DNA from 2 places in the Adlercreutzia sp. CNCM I-6207 genome. Region 2 is predicted to be linked to the other one. Evidence: predicted binding sites of a transcription regulator. Region 2 holds the regulator's gene; the other holds the start of a gene.
What was found. Region 2 encodes HrcA, which represses chaperone genes, less so after heat shock. Its sites were predicted from a motif close to TNTTAGCANNCNNNNNNNNNGNNTGCTAANA; they were not measured.
Positions count from the first base shown of each region.

Region 1 (7,931 bases), on a different contig from region 2:
CTCTTGACCTTCTCCACCACGACGGAGCCCTCGAAGCCGGCGTTCTGGGCGATGGCGCGCATCGGGGCCTCGATGGCCTTGCGGATGATGTCGATGCCGACTTCCTCGTCCTTGTCGTCGGCCTTGACGGCGTCCAGGGCGCCGATGGCGTCCACGAGCGCCACGCCGCCGCCGGCGACGATGCCCTCTTCCACGGCCGCGCGAGTCGCCTGCAGGGCGTCCTCGATGCGGGACTTCTTCTCCTTCAGCTCGGACTCGGTGGCAGCACCCACCTTCAGCACGGCCACGCCGCCGGAGAGCTTCGCCAGGCGCTCCTGGGCCTTCTCGCGGTCGAAGTCGGAATCGACGCGCTCGAGCTCGGCACGGATGATCTGGATGCGGTTCTCAATGTCTTCCTTCTTGCCCGCGCCGTCCACGATAAGGGCGGTGTCCTTGGTGACCTTCACGGTCTTGGCGGTACCGAGCATCTCCATCGTGGCGTCGGCCATGGTCATGCCAAAGTCCTTGTCGATGACCTGGGCGCCGGTGACCACGGCGATGTCCTCGAGGATGCGCTTGCGGCGGTCGCCGAAGCCGGGAGCCTTGATGGCCACGACGTTCAGGGTGCCGCGCAGGCGGTTCAGCAGGATGGTGGACAGGGCCTCGCCCTCGACGTCCTCAGCCACGATGAACAGCGGGCGCTGGGCGCGCATGACTTCCTCCAGCAGCGGAACCATGTCCTGGATGGAGTTGATCTTCATGTCGGTCAGCAGGATGAAGGGGTCCTTCAGCACCGCTTCCATCTTCTCCATGTCGGTGGCCATGTAGGGGGAGATATAGCCGCGCTCGTACTGCATGCCCTCGACGATGTCCATATCGATGCCGAAGATGGTCTGGGACTCCTCCACGGAGATGGCGCCGTCGTTGCCCACGGCGTCCATGGCCTCGGCGATCTTGTCGCCGATGGCGGCGTCGCCGGCGGAGATGCGGCCGACGTTGGCGATCTGCTCCTTGGTGGACACCGGGGTGGCGTCGGCCTTGATGGCGGCCACGATGGCGTCGGTGGCCTTCTCGATGCCGCGGCGAATGCCCAGCGCGTCGGCGCCGGCGGTCACGTTCTTCAGGCCCTCGGAGACGATGACGTCGGCGAGGAGGGTGGCGGTGGTGGTGCCGTCGCCGGCCACGTCGTTGGTCTTCACGGCCACCTCGCGCACCAGCTGGGCGCCCATGTTCTCGACCGGGTTCTCCAGCTCGACTTCCTTGGCGACGGTCACGCCATCGTTGGTGATGAGCGGGGCGCCGTAGGACTTCTCCAGAGCCACGTAGCGGCCCTTGGGGCCGAGCGTCACCTTGACGGCATCGGCCAGCTTGGAGACGCCCGCGGCCAAGCCGGAGCGGGCATCAGTATCGAACTTGATTTCCTTAGCCATAAGTTCGTGTTCCTTTCAGTGGATCTATCTTCTCGGTTTATCTTCCCAGTTATTCAACTACGGCGTAAATGTCGTCGGCGCGCAGAATCAGCACGTTCTCGCCGTCCAGCGTCACCTCGGTACCGCCGAACTTGCCGTAGATGACCTTGTCGCCGACCTTAACAGGCATAGGAAGCAGCTTGCCGTCCTTGTCCATCTTGCCCTCGCCCACGGCGATGATGGTACCGGTCTGGGGCTTCTCCTTGGCATCGGAGGCCAAAAACAGGCCGGACGCGGTGGTAACCTCGGCCTCGTCCTGCTTCAGGATGACGCGGTCGCCCAGAGGCTTCAAATTCATAGCTTGCCGTCCTTTCAATGGTTGTTGTGGCGCCTTCGCGCAACTTCCAATTTAACCACTCGGTTAGGTTAAGTGCTAGCACTCGGTAGCAACGAGTGCTAAACAGTTACGCATCATAACAGCTACGGGAAGGAATGCAAGAGGGGACGGAGAAAAACTTGAGTTTTTTTCACTCAAGTTTCCTGTGATTATAATCTTGATCAGGGATTACTTTTCAAGTTGGAATTTGTGCAGGTGAACAGTCTCCCTAGGGGGCAGGCGTCACCAAACCCGTCTCGTAGGCGAAGACGACGAGCTGGGCGCGGTCGTGAGCATCAGTCTTAGCCATGACGCGGGCCAGATGCGTCTTCACCGTGGCCGGCGAGATGAACAGCTCTTCGGCGATCTCGTCGTTGGAAAGGCCCCGGGCCACCAGCACGAGGATCTCGCGCTCGCGGTCGGTGAGGCTCGTCAGCGCGGCGCGGCGAGTCTCGGCCACATCGGCGGCGCCCCAGCCGCCCCGCGGGCGCGCGGCCACGAAGGTCTCCACCAGCCGGCGCATCACCGAGGGCTGGATGAGCGCGTCGCCTCGGGCCACGACGCGGATGGCCGCCACGATCTCGTCGGGGTCGGCGTCCTTCAGCAAAAAGCCGCTCGCCCCGGCGCCCAGAGCATCGTAAACGTACTCGTCCACGTCGAAGGTGGTGAGCACGAGCACCCGGGTTTTTGCGAGCAGCGGGTTGCCCGTAATGGCGCGGGTGGCCTCGATGCCGTTCATTTCAGGCATGCGGATGTCCATGAGTACCACGTCGGGCCGAAGGCGCTGCGCCTCCTGTACCGCATCGGCCCCGTTTCGGGCCTCGCCGACGATCTCGATGCCCTCGTAGGTGCCGAGAATGGCCTTGAAGCCGCCGCGCACGAGATCCTGGTCGTCCACGACGAGCACGCGGATGGGATCGGCCTCACTCATGGGTCTCCTCCTTCTGGCTGAGGGGAACGCTCACGGCAATGCGCACGCCGCCGAGCGGACTTGGGAACGCGGAGAACGTGCCCTGTAGAAGCCGCGCGCGCTCGCGCATGCCGAGCAGGCCGTGGTGACCGGCCGCGGCGGCCGGGGCAGCGAGCCCTCGCCCGTCGTCGTCGACGATAAGCTCGGCGAAGCCCTCCCGTTTCGTGGACAGTGCCAGCGTCGCACGGCGCGCCCCGGCGTGGCGCACGATATTCGTGGCCGCCTCACGCGCGATGCCGAAGAGGGCCACGTCGATGAACGCCGGCACGCAGGCGCGGTCGTAGGCGGTCTCGTCCAGCGTGACCTCGATATCGGCACCTTCCAAATAGGACACCAAATCGCCCATGCGGTCGGTGCCCTGGGTGGGCGTCGTCTCGGCCGGCCCCTCCTCCGCGCGCAGCACGCCGATCATGGCGCGGATTTCCTCCAGAGCGCCCTTGGCGGTGCGACGCACCTCGGCGATGGCCTCCTTGGCGGCGGCGGGATCGCGATCGACCAGGCGCTCGGCGGCCGCGGCCTGGATGCTCACGGCAGAGAGCGAATGGGCCGTGATGTCGTGCACTTCCCGAGCGATGGAGACGCGCTCGGCCTCCACCCGGCGACGCGCCTCGGCCTCGCGGCTACGCTCGGCGGCAATCGCGCGCTCCTCGATGGCGCGCGTGCGTTCCTGGTGCTCGTGGAGGGCATAGCCGGCGAAGGCGGCCGCCAGGGCCAGCGCCATGTTCTGGAACACGGTGAGCTGCGTCAAGATGCGCGACTGCTCCGGGGGCGCCGGCGCGAACAGCAGCACCAGGCACATGACCGCGCACGCGATGGCCGCCTCGGCCCGCGAGCGCGCAGACGCCAGCGTGAACAGCGCAATGAGGGGGCCCGCCACGGACAGGGCGATGCCGTTCAGCTCCGCTTGAAGCAGACCCCAGCTGACCAGGCACCACACGAACACGGCCCAGGGGCACTTGCGCCGCAGCACGAGCGGCAGCGTGGTGAGCGCGATGGCCAGAAGCGAGAGGCCCGAGGGCACCATAGCCTGGATGCCCATGAGCCGGCGCATGAACTCGTCGGGGATGAGCAGGTTAACGGCCACGGTGAGCTGCAGGCAGCAGAACCCGAAGGCCCCCGCCGCGATGACGGCGTCGATGAGCCAGTCGGTGGCCGTAAACTTCGGGGTATTTCGAAAGATCTTATCCATGACCGCTATGGTAAACGACCGGACGCCCACGCGCCATACACCGCGGGGTGTATGAAACGAGCCTGTTGAACAACGCCGACCCCAGACGGGGCCCGTTCGCCAGCAGGACGCGGGATCGCCAGCGGGACGCAGCTTCGCTAACGGGACGCGGGATCGCCGTAGAACGGCGCGTCAGGGTACGGAGGCTCCAACGCACGCTTGAAGGCGTTGGCGTCGGTACGGGCGATGACGTAATCCACCAAATCGCGGCTCAGGCCGCTCTCGGCGACGATAGCCGCCGCATCCTTCCCCTCTTCCACATAGGCGACGAGAATTCGATCCAGCGTGGCGTAATCGACGCCGAGGGACTTCTCGTCCTCCTGATCGGGCGCGAGTTCCGCGCTCGGCGGCTTCACGAACACGTTCACGGGAATGGGGCCAGTACCGCCCTCTTCCACGGCCCGGCGGTTGCGCCAGCGCGCCATGGCGAAGACGTCGGTCTTGTACACGCCGCCCAAGGGCGCGAAGGCCCCGGCCGTGTCGCCGTAGAGCGTGGAGTAGCCCATGGCCGCCTCGGACTTGTTGCCCGTGTTCAGCATGAGCCAGCCGTGGGCGTTCGAAAGCGCCATGAGGCACACCATACGGCAGCGGGCCTGGGTGTTCTCCGCGGCAAGGCCCGAAAGCGCGCCGCCACAGGCCCGGGCGAGCACGGCCTCGAAGGCCTCGAAGGGCTCGCAGATGGGCACGGTGATGTTGGAGATGCCGAGGGCTAAGGCCAGCGCCTCGGCGTCGTCGATGGACGACTCGCTAGAATAGGGGCCAGGCAGCATGACCCCGTGGACGTGGTCGGCTTCCAGCGCGTCGGCGGCCATGACGGCCACGAGTGTGGAATCCATGCCGCCGGACAGCCCGATGACCACATCGGTGAAGCCGGCGCTGCGCACGAAGGCGCCCAAAGCGTCGGTGCAGGCCTCGTACATCTGCTGGGGGTTCATAGACGTCCTTTCTATAGCAAAAGCGCTGCCACGAGTATGGCAGCGCTTTGTTTCGGGCCGATTGCCGGCGTGCGTCAGTCTGGCGACGCCCGCAGCCGTCAGTTTTCCGGCAGATCCACCTCGATGGAGTCGATCTGCAGCTCGCGTCCGGCCAGAAGCTCGGTGGCGAACGAGTCGCAGACGGGGCAGAAGCGGTTGTAGAGGTCGTGCTCGAACTCGTGGCCGCATTCCAAGCAGACGCTGCGCGGGCGGATCATCGTCAGATCCAGCGTGGCGCCCTGGGTGAACGGGTCGGCCTCGGCCAGGGCCTCGAAGGCGAACACGAGGGCGTCCTCCACCGCCTCCGTGGCCTCGCCGATGGAGACCCTCACGCCCAGAAGCCGCGTCGCGCCGGCCTCGCGGGCCGCCTCCACGGCGGCGTCCATGACGCCGGTCATCAGTCCCAGCTCGTGCACTTACTCGTCCTCTTCCGCCGCCAAGCGCTCGTTCTGGCGCTTGATGCGACGGCCCAGCACCACGCGCGCGATAAGCAGGCTGCCCTCGTAAAGCGCGATCATGGCGGCGAACATGAGCAGCATGGTGACCGGCGAGGCGTCGGGGGTGACCACGGCGCAGATGACCATGAGCACCACGTAGACCGTCCGCCAGCTGCCGCGCAGCTTCTTATAGGGGATGACGTCGAAGATGACGAGGTAGAACACGATGAGCGGCAGCTCGAAGGCGAAGCCGAAGCCGAGCTCGAACTTGATGATGATGTCGATGTAGGAGCTCATGCGCGGCGCCACATAGCCGAGGCCCATGGCCTGGTCGGTGAGCCACTGGAACGCCGGGTTCAAGATGATGAGGTAGCAGAACACCGTGCCGATGATGAACAGGGCCACGGCGGCGGCGAAGGTGGGCATGAACCACTTGCGCTCGCTGGGCTTCAGCGCCGGCAGGAAGAACGCGAGCAGCTGCCACAGGATGACGGGGGACGTGGCCACGATGCCCGCCCACAGCGAGATTTGGAAGCGCACGGAGAACGCCTCGAAGGGGTCGATGGCCTGAAGCGAGGCCATGCCGTCAACGTTGGGCAGAAACTCCGCGATGGGCATGAGGAGGAACTGGCCCATGGTAGGGGTGGCCATGTAGAACACGACCACGGCCACGGCGAGGCAGGCGACGATGCGCACAAGGCGCATGCGCAGCTCGCCGAGATGGTCGAATAGCGGCATGCGTGCCGGTCCGATAGGCATCGTTACGCCTCCTTCTTCTCGTCGGCAGCGGCGGAGGCGGCATCGGCGGCCTCGGTCACGGCCTTGGCCTCCTCGGCGGCCTTCTTGGCCTCCGCCTCGGCCTTCCGCTTGGCGGCCGCTTCCTCGCGCTTCTTGGCCGCTTCGGCCTTGCGCTTCTCAGCTGCGGCCTTGCGCTCCTCTTCTTCCTTCTTCTTCAGCTCCGCCTCCTCGGCGGCCTTGCGCTCGGCGCGCTCGCGGTCGTAGCGAGCCTTGCGCTCGGCGAAGCTCTCGGGCTTCGCCGGGGCGGCATCGGCCTTATCGGCTGCATTCCCCCCGTCGACCTGCTCGGCTTTGGCGGCAGCGGCCGCGGCGGCGCCGGCAGCGGCGGTGGACGTGCTCTTCTTGGTAGCCTCGCTCGCCTTCTTCGACACAGCGCTCGCGGCCTTCTTGGCACCCTCGGCGCCCTTCTTGGCCTTGGCCGCCGCCTCGTCCAGGGCGTCGAGCGGATTCTTGAAGGGATCCTCGGCGTCCTTGTCGAACACCATTTCCCCCTTCAGCACCCCGCTCATCTCCTCTTGGGCGTTGCGGAACTTCGCGATAGCCTTGCCGAGGGTCTTCGCCATGGCCGGCAGCTTATCGGGCCCGAAGATGAGGAACCCGAACAGCAGAATGAGGAAAAGCTCGAATCCGCCGATTCCAAACACGACTGATATCCTTTCAACAGCTCTACAGCGAGAGCACGGTCAACGCCATAGTGGGAATGCCCAAGGCGAGCACGAGGATGACGCACACGACCACGGTGAAGATCTTCTTGGTGCGCGCCTTGGCCTCGGCGGCCTCCTTGGCGCGACGCTCGCGCTCCTCGGCCTGCTTGATGCGCTCGGCCTGCTGCTTGCGCGTGGGATTCTTCGCGCCGGTCTTGTTCTTCTTGCTCGACATCGCGGGTACTCCTCAGGTTCCCAACTTCAAGTATACGCAAATATGGCATTATCGCAGAAGCGGGCGCGCCGCGCCAGCGAAAATGCCTGCCGCGGCGCGCCCTCCACGAATTCACAACTGCGCCGAGCACCCCGCTCAGCGATTGCGCCCGCTAGGCCTCGGGGCGCAGCTTGGAGCGGATCTCGATGACCCGCGCGATGCTCTTCGCCACTTCCACCTTCACGTGCCAGCGGTTCTTCTCGTACAGAACGTTGCCGTCGACCATGGTCATGAGCACGTCGGCCGTGGTGCAGGTGTTCACCACGGCGGCCACCGGATCGGTCGTGAAGGACTGATGCGAGCTGGACAGATCCACGGCGATCATGTCGGCACATTTGCCGATCTCCAGCGACCCCACCTTATCAGCAATGCCGAGTGCCCGCGCGCCGCCGAGCGTGGCCACCTCGAGCATCGTATGGGAGTCGAGGAAGCGCCCGGGGTTCACGGCGCGCTGCAGCAGCATGCCCAAACGCATCTCCGAGAGCATGTCGGTGGATTCCGTCGCCGCCGGCGAGTCGGTGCCGAGGCCCACGCGCAGGCCGGCGCGGATGTACTCGTCCAGGGGCGCGACGCCCATGCCCAGCTGGGCCGAGGCGCGCGGGCACACGCAAACGGCCACGTCATGGGAGCGCAGTTTCTTCAGATCCTCGTCGTCCACGTAGACCGCGCCGACGATCATGACGTTGTCGGCGTCGAAGGCGTTCCAGTTCAGCGCGTAGCGCACCGGGCTCACACCCGTGGGCAGCCAGGGCGGAATCTCCACGTAACCGCGCTTCACATCGCCGCCGTGCACTTGGAAGGGCGACGAGCCGTAGCGCACGAAATCGGACTCCTCACGGCTG
Region 1 covers NZ_CDRVLZ010000004.1:460-8,390, forward strand. Annotated here, with positions in the region: gene groL (chaperonin GroEL) at 1-1,409, opposite strand, end outside; gene ACW4QM_RS02995 (co-chaperone GroES) at 1,459-1,746, opposite strand; gene ACW4QM_RS03000 (response regulator) at 1,994-2,695, opposite strand; gene ACW4QM_RS03005 (sensor histidine kinase) at 2,688-3,923, opposite strand; gene nadE (NAD(+) synthase) at 4,061-4,897, opposite strand; gene ACW4QM_RS03015 (hydrogenase maturation nickel metallochaperone HypA/HybF) at 4,996-5,352, opposite strand; gene tatC (twin-arginine translocase subunit TatC) at 5,353-6,132, opposite strand; gene ACW4QM_RS03025 (Sec-independent protein translocase subunit TatA/TatB) at 6,135-6,815, opposite strand; gene ACW4QM_RS03030 (CASC3 protein CASC3) at 6,838-7,050, opposite strand; gene ACW4QM_RS03035 (amidohydrolase family protein) at 7,202-7,931, opposite strand, start outside.
Region 1: a site for HrcA is predicted at 1,820-1,850, ahead of ACW4QM_RS02995 (co-chaperone GroES). Genes of this name have one in related genera too.

Region 2 (7,931 bases):
CATCTTGTCGCCCTTGGCAAGTCCCTGCAGAAGGATCACCTGGGGCCCGGCTTCGTCCGCTTCGGCGTGGCGCGCGATGGACACGAGCGGCAGCGCGTCGGAGAAGTCGACGATCTCGCACTCGAAGTAGTCGCTGTCGGCGTCGATGACCGCCACGTGCTCGCCGGGCGCCAAACGGAGCACCTTCGCGTGCTTGGCGTCGTCGGACGCGAGGCGCAGCGGGAACACCGCCTCGGTCTCGGCGGCCAGCACCTGGTTTTCCACAAAGAAGCGGGGCAAAGACACAGATCCGCTCCCCTACTCGAAAATGTCGCGGAGCTTCTGCAAGGGCGAGCGCTTCTCCTCGTTCACGTCCTCGCCCATCTCCTCGGCCAGCTCCTCCAAAAGCTCGCGCTCGCGCTTGGAGAGCTTCTTCGGCACTTCCACGGCGATGTGCGCGAACAAATCGCCGCGAGCGTCGCTTTTCAGGCGCGGCATGCCGAAGCCCTTCACGCGCACGATCTGGTCGTTCTGGCAGCCCTCGGGGATGGCGACCGTGACCTTCTCGTCCTCGTAGATGCCGTCGATCTCGATGTCGGCGCCGAGCGCCGCCTGCACCATGGGAACCACGAGCTTGCAGTGCAGGTTGTCGCCGTCGCGCTCGAAGAACTCGTCGGGGGCGATGCGCACGGTGACGATGAGGTCGCCGGCCGGCGCACCCTGCATGCCCGCTTCGCCGAAGCCGTGGATGCGCAGCTGCTGGCCGTCGCGAATGCCCTTGGGGATCTCCACCGAGACGCGCTGGCGGTCGGGCACGCGGCCCTGGCCCTCGCACTCGGGACACGGGTTATCGATGACCGTGCCGGTGCCGTGGCAGGCGGGGCAGGTGCTCGCCGATTGCATGTCGCCCAAGAAGGTGTGCTGCACGGTGACGACGCGCCCGGTACCGTGACATTCCTCGCAGGTCACTTCCTTGCCGTCCTCGCCCAGGCCCGTGCCGTCGCAATCGGGACACGGCGCCAGGCGGTCGTAAACGATCTCCTTCTTCTCGCCGGTCGCCGCCTCTTTCAGCGTGATGCGGATGCCCACGCCCATGTCGCGGCCGTCCTTGCGCACCTGGCGGCCGCCTGCGGCCGCGCCGCCGAAGAAGGTGGAGAAGATATCACCCATGCCGCCGAAGCCGCCACCGAACAGGTCCTCGAAATCGATGCCGACGCCGCCGTAGGGGCCGCCGCCACTCGCCGCGCCGGGAATCGTGCCAAAGCGGTCGTACTGGGCCTTCTTCTGGGGGTCGGACAGCACGTCGTAGGCCTCGTTCAGCTCCTTGAACTGGTCTTCGGCATCCGGTGCCTTGTTCACGTCCGGGTGCAGCTCCCGCGCCCTATGGCGAAATGCTTTCTTGATCTCGGCTTCGGAGGCGTCGCGGGAGACGCCGAGGATTTCGTAGAGGTCCTTAGTTGCGGCCATGATAGGTGAATCTTGCCTTTCTTCGTTCGCTCTTCCGTATTCTTGGGTAACGCACGTCTACTCGCCGTGCAGCGCGCACTGGGCGGCGCGGACGGCGCGGATGGCGCGCTCGTAGTTCATGCGGGTGGGGCCGATGACGGCGACGACGCCCTCGGACTCGCCGCGCCCATAGGGGCAGGCCACGATAGAGACACCGGCGAGCTCCGAGGCGGGGTTCTCGTGCCCGATGCGCACCATGACCGGCCCCCCTTCCGCGGCGGCCTCGTCGAAGGTGTTCAGCAGCACGCGGTCGTCCTCCAGCACTTCTATGACCGGCAGCAGGGCCTTCGAATCGCTGAACTCCGGCTGGCGCAGAAGCGCCGAGACACCGAGGCTGTGGGCACGAGCGCTTTCGGACTCGCCCAAGCATTCTATGACCTCGTCGATGATGAGCTGCACGAGCGGGTCGCTGAGGGCCTCTACGGTGCCGGCGTCCATGGAGCGGCGCACGTCGCGGGCCGAGTGCCCGGCGAGCACCCGGTTCAGCAGGTTCTGGGCACCTGCCAGCTCGTCGGCGGAGACCTCGTCGGCGAAGGTGACCGTGCGGTTGACCACCTGGCCGTCCTCGGCCACCACGATGACGATGGCCTGCCAGGGCGAAAGCGACACCAGCGTGATCTGACGAATGCGGCCCGCGAGCACCGAGGGCGCCATGACAATGGACAGGCAGTTGGTGAGCCGCGCGAGGGCCGCCGAGGTGCGTTCCATGAGCGCGTCCAGCTCCGAGGCCGAGGCGCGCAGCTCGTCAACCATGGCCTGGTGCGGGCGCTCCTCCTCGGCCAATCCCGACGAGAGCAGCTCGTCGACGAAGGTGCGGTAGCCGGCGTCGGTGGGCACGCGCCCGGCAGAGGTGTGTGGCTGCTGGATGAAGCCGGCGTCTTCCAGAGCAGAGAGGTCGTTGCGCACCGTGGCGGGGCTCACGCCCAGGCGGTGCCGCTCGGTCAGGGTACGCGAGCCCACGGGCAGCGCGTACTCGATGTAGTCCTCGATCAGCGCGCGCAGCACCTTCTGGCGTCGCTCCGACAGCATATCCGCTCCTCTCGCCTTCCCGCTTCGCCCCGCGCGATAGGCGCGGAGGCATCCGTTATTGACGCCATTTTAGCAACCACGAGGCGAGAGTGCTAACGAAAGCCCCTATCTCGACGCAAGCGACACACAAGCACAGGTGGAAGGCGGCCCTTCGGGAACGATTCCGTAGGGGCGGTGCTTGCGCCGCCCTCCCGAGCAAGAAAGATTTTCGGCGTTGAAGAGGGGCGACCAAGATCGCCCCCTACGAAGGTGGTGGTATGCGAAGCAGGGACGATGGGTTGGCTTACGGGGCAAGATCGAGGAGGCGGCCGTAGAGCTCGTTGCCGCAGAGCCAGCCGGCGTCGGTGGGGCGCCAACGGCCGTCCGCGTGCTTGGCCAGACCGAGAGAGGCGAGTTCGTCGAAGGCGGCAAGGACCGAACCGGTTTCAGATCCGGGGGTCATCGACCCCGAAGATGCGGCCGTGCTCGCGGCGTCGTCGATGACCGCTGCGGCCCGCGTCACCTGTTCGTCGGAGACGCCGCGGGCCATGCGCATGCCAAGCATGAGGTCCTCGGCGGCCATCTGCCGCGCGTCCAGATCTTCCACCACCTGTCCGTCCTGCACCCGCATGCGCCGCTCGGCGTTCTGGGTCATGGTGACGGCCGAGCGCCCCAGCCCCAGGTAGGGCTTCCCCGTCCAGTAGGCGGTGTTGTGGCGGCTCTCGAAGCCGGGCCTCGCGTAGCTCGCCACCTCGTAACGATGAAACCCGGCTCCCTCCAGGATGCGCCGAGCCTCTTCCATTGCCGCCGCTTCCACGTCCTCGTCGGGCTCGTCCATCTCGCCCCGCATGACGGCACGATCGAAGGGGGTGTGCGGCTCGATGGTCAGCGGATACACCGACACGTGGGCCACCCCTAGGGCCACCGCCTCCCGCACACTTTCCGCGAAGGACTGCGCGCTCTGCCCGGGAATGCCGCACATCAGGTCCACCGACACGTTATCGAAGCGCTCCTGGGCCGCGCGCACCGCCGCCCTGGCAGCCTCGGCGTCGTGGGCACGTCCGAGAATGCGCAGCACCTCGTCGTCGAAGGACTGCACGCCGATGGAGAGCCGGTTCACCCCGAGTGCCCAAATATCCCGTACCATGGGCGCCGTGAGACTTTCGGGGTTCGCCTCCATCGTGCACTCGACCTCGGGCTCGAGATGCATCGACATCGACAGCGCATAAAGGAGCATCGAAAGCCGCCCCATCCCGATATGGCTCGGCGTCCCCCCGCCCAGATACACCGTCTCGATGGCCCCGAGCTTTCCCTCCCTCGAGGCCCGGCGGATATCCATCACGAGCGATTCCACGTACTCGTCGATAATCGGCGAGTCCCGCTCTACCGCCGAAGTGGCGAAATCGCAGTACCCGCACCGTCTCACGCAGAACGGAATGTGCAGGTAGAGTGCCTTATAGGGATCGTAAGCCATGAGGGTCCTCTCTTTCCGACCGAGTAGTCCGACGCTAGAAGGCATTGCAACCGAGCGAGTTCCGCAGATGGTATCGAAGGCGCAGCGATGCGCGGAAAGACTAACCCTAACGCCTTCGATACCATCGAGGACTGTCTGAGCGAATTGCGATGCCTCCTAGCGTTGGACGGACAACCCTGATGCGAGATGGACAGCAGGAAATCGGCGCGATATTGGTGCGAGACGGACAAATCACGAATGCTCCCGGGCAATCTCCAGAAGTTCGTCGAACACGGCATCGAAGTCGGCCAGGGTCGTGCAGTAGTTGATGCGCCCGCGGGCAGCGGCGGCGCCGGGCAGTCCCGCCATATACCACATGGCGTGCTTGCGCATGCGCACGATATTGCGCCCCTCGCGATGGGTGAGCAGCTCCGCATGGCGACGCGCCATGGCAATACGTTCCTCAACCGTAGGCGGTGCAGGTTCCGCCTCCCCGACAAGTGCGGCCTGCACCTGGGAGAACAGCCACGGGTTTCCCTCGGCGCCCCGGGCGATCATCACCGCGTCGCAGCCCGTCTCTGCCGCCATGCGCACGGCATCGGCACCGCTGCGGATGTCGCCGTTGCCCACGACGGGCACGGACACCGCCTCGCGCACCCGAGCGATGACGCCCCAGTCGGCACTTCCCCGGTACAGCTGCTCGGCGAACCGCCCGTGCACCGTGACCCCGTCGGCTCCGGCCTCTTCCATGAGGCACGCGAAAGCGGGCGCCGTCTCGTCGCCTTCCGCCCAGCCCCGCCGGAACTTCACCGTGACCGGATGCTCCACGGCCCTCTTCACGGCCCGCACGATGGAGCCGGCCAGCGCGGGATCCTTCATGAGCGCCGAGCCGTCCCCCTTCGACACGATCTTGCGGGCGGGACATCCCATGTTGATGTCCAGATAGGCCAGTCCCTCCCCCATCTCCTGCTCGATCCAGGCGGCCTGGGAGGCCATGACATCCGGCTCGTGGCCGAACAGCTGCACGGCCACCTGGGACTCGCCGTCGGCCAGGGCCAGCAAGTGGCGCGTCTTCTCGTTGGCGAAGGAGAGCCCCTTGGCCGAGACCATCTCCGTGAAGGCCATATCCGCCCCGGCCTCGCGGCACAAGGTGCGGAAGGCGATGTCGGACACGCCGGCCATGGGCGCGAGCAGCACCCGGTATTTCCCGAAGAGTCCTTCCACGACTAAAGAATCCCGAACAGCAAAAGCCCGATGAGCACGATGAAGCCCAGCACGAACAGAAGGCAGCCGATGCCCACGAAGGTCTTGGACGTGCCGCTCATGCCCATGCGCTCCCGCTCCTCGGCGATCTTCTTCTCGTCGAAGGGATCGTTGATCCAATCGTAGTCTTCTTTTGGTTCCCTGCTCATCGGTGCTTCTTTCGACTGCTGCGTTTAACGGTGTAGAATGAGCATAGTTTAATGGATGCGTGCCGAGGACGCGTCGAGATCACAAGAAGAGGAGACGATCGTGAAGGTACTGCTCATCAACGGGAGCCCGCGCTGGAAGGGCAACACGAACCGGGCGCTGGAGGAGGCTGCGGCCGCCCTTCAGGCCGAGGGCGTGGAGACCGAGCTTGTCTGGATCGGCAACAAGGAAATCCGCGGGTGCATCGCCTGCGGCATTTGCGGCAAGACCGGCGAGAAGCGCTGCGTGTTCGGCGAGGACTGCTGCAACGACCTCATAGCCAAGGGCGCCGAATGTGATGGCTTCATCGTGGGGTCGCCGGTGTACTACGCCGGCATGGCCGGATCGCTGCGGGCGCTCATGGACCGGATGTTCTACGCCGGCGGGGCGAACTTCCGCTTCAAGCCCGCCGCCGGCATCGCCGTGGCGCGCCGGGCCGGGGCCATCGAGGCGGCCGACCAGATCAACAAGTACTTCCAGATCAACTGCCAGCCCCTCGTCTCCAGCTCCTACTGGAACATCGCCTACGGACGCACCCCCGGCGAGGCGGAAGGCGACGGCGAGGGCCTGCACACCATGCGCGTGCTGGGCCGCAACATGGCCTGGATGCTCAAGTGCATCGAGGCCGGCCGCGCCGCGGGCATTAATGCGCCGGGGATGGAGCCCAAGGTGATGACCAACGTGGTGCGCGAGGATCTGCTAGGAGAATAGCCTCGCGCGCCGCGCACGACCCGTAGGGGGCGACCTTGGTCGCCCCTCATCAAGTGGGATGTTCGTACCTGAGGAGGGCTGACCAAGGCCAGCCCCTACGGAGAATATTCCGGCAGAGAGGCAGCTCCTATTCGTCCACCTTCAAAATAGCCATGAAGGCCTCTTGGGGCACTTCCACGTTGCCGATGGCCTTCATGCGCTTCTTGCCGGCCTTCTGCTTCTCCAGAAGCTTGCGCTTGCGGGTGATATCGCCGCCGTAGCACTTGGCGAGCACGTCCTTGCGCTTGGCCTTCACCGTCTGGCGCGCGAGCACGCGGCCGCCGATGGCCGCCTGGATGGGCACCTCGAACATCTGGCGCGGGATGATCTCCTTCAGCTTGTCGCAGAGCACGCGCCCGCGGTCGTAGGCCTTGTCCTTGTGCACGATGAACGACAGCGCGTCGATGGGCTTGCCCGAAAGCAGGATGTCCAGCTTCACGAGCTGCGAGGGCTTGTAGCCGTCCATCTCGTAGTCGAGGGACGCGTAGCCCTTCGTGTTCGACTTCAGCTTGTCGAAGAAGTCCAGGATGAGCTCGGACAGAGGGATCTCCCAGAGCATCTCGACGGTGGTCTGAGAGAGGTAGTTCATGGTGACGAAGTTGCCGCGCCGGCCCACGGCCAGATCCATCACGGCGCCCACGTAGTCGGGCGGGATGAGGATCTTCGCCTTCAGGTAGGGCTCTTCCACGTGATCGATGGAGCCGGGATCGGGCATCTCCTGGGGCGAGTGCAAAGACACCATCTCGCCGCCCTTGAGGTACACGTGGTACTCCACCGAGGGCGCCGTGGCCAGAAGGTCGAGCCCGAACTCGCGCTCCAACCGCTCCTTGATGACCTCCATGTGCAGAAGGCCCAGAAAGCCCACGCGGAAGCCGAAGCCGAGGGCATGAGAGGTCTCGGGCTCCCACACGAGCGCCGGGTCGTTCAGCGACAGCTTCTCCAGCGCCTCCTTCAAGGGCTCGTACTGGTCGCCGTCGATGGGAAACAGGCCCGTGAACACCATGGGCTTCGCCTCGCGGTAGCCGGGAAGGGGCTCGTTCACGCCGCCGTCGGCCACGGTGATCGTGTCGCCCACCTTCACTTGGCTCACATCCTTGAGGCCCGTGACGAGGTAGCCCACCTCGCCCACATAGAGTGCCTCCTCGGGCACCTCCTGGGGGTGCCGCGCGCCCACCTCTTCTACGAGCGTCTCCGTGCCCGTGGCCATCATGCGGATCTTGTCGCCCTTCTTGATGCGACCGTCGACCACGCGGATGAGGGCCACCACGCCGCGGTAGGCGTCGAAGTAGCTGTCGAAGATGAGCGCGCGCAAGGGGGCCGCGCCGTCGCCCTCGGGGGCCGGGATGTTGTAGACCACGGCTTCCAGAAGATCGTGGACACCCTCGCCGGTCTTGCCCGAGGCGAGCACCGCGTCGTCGGCGGGAATGGCCAGGCCGTCCTCGATCTCGGCCTTCACGCGCTCGGGCTCGGCGGCCGGCAGGTCGATCTTGTTGATGAGCGGGATGATCTCCAAATCGGCGTTCATGGCGAGCATCGCGTTGGCCACGGTCTGCGCCTCCACGCCCTGGGTGGCGTCCACCACGAGCACGGCTCCGTCGCAGGCGGCCAGGCTGCGGGAGACCTCGTAGGTGAAGTCCACGTGGCCCGGCGTGTCGATGAGGTTCAGCTGGTAGGTCTCGCCGTCGTCGGCGGTGTAGCTCACGCGCACGGCCTGGCTCTTGATGGTGATGCCGCGCTCGCGCTCGATGTCCATGGAGTCGAGCAGCTGGGCCTGCATGTCGCGCTT
Region 2 covers NZ_CDRVLZ010000010.1:14,626-22,556, reverse strand. Annotated here, with positions in the region: gene ACW4QM_RS06515 (RsmE family RNA methyltransferase) at 1-285, opposite strand, end outside; gene dnaJ (molecular chaperone DnaJ) at 298-1,446, opposite strand; gene hrcA (heat-inducible transcriptional repressor HrcA) at 1,504-2,514, opposite strand; gene hemW (radical SAM family heme chaperone HemW) at 2,798-3,967, opposite strand; gene dusB (tRNA dihydrouridine synthase DusB) at 4,199-5,170, opposite strand; gene ACW4QM_RS06490 (hypothetical protein) at 5,173-5,358, opposite strand; gene ACW4QM_RS06485 (flavodoxin family protein) at 5,459-6,106, shown strand; gene lepA (translation elongation factor 4) at 6,234-7,931, opposite strand, start outside.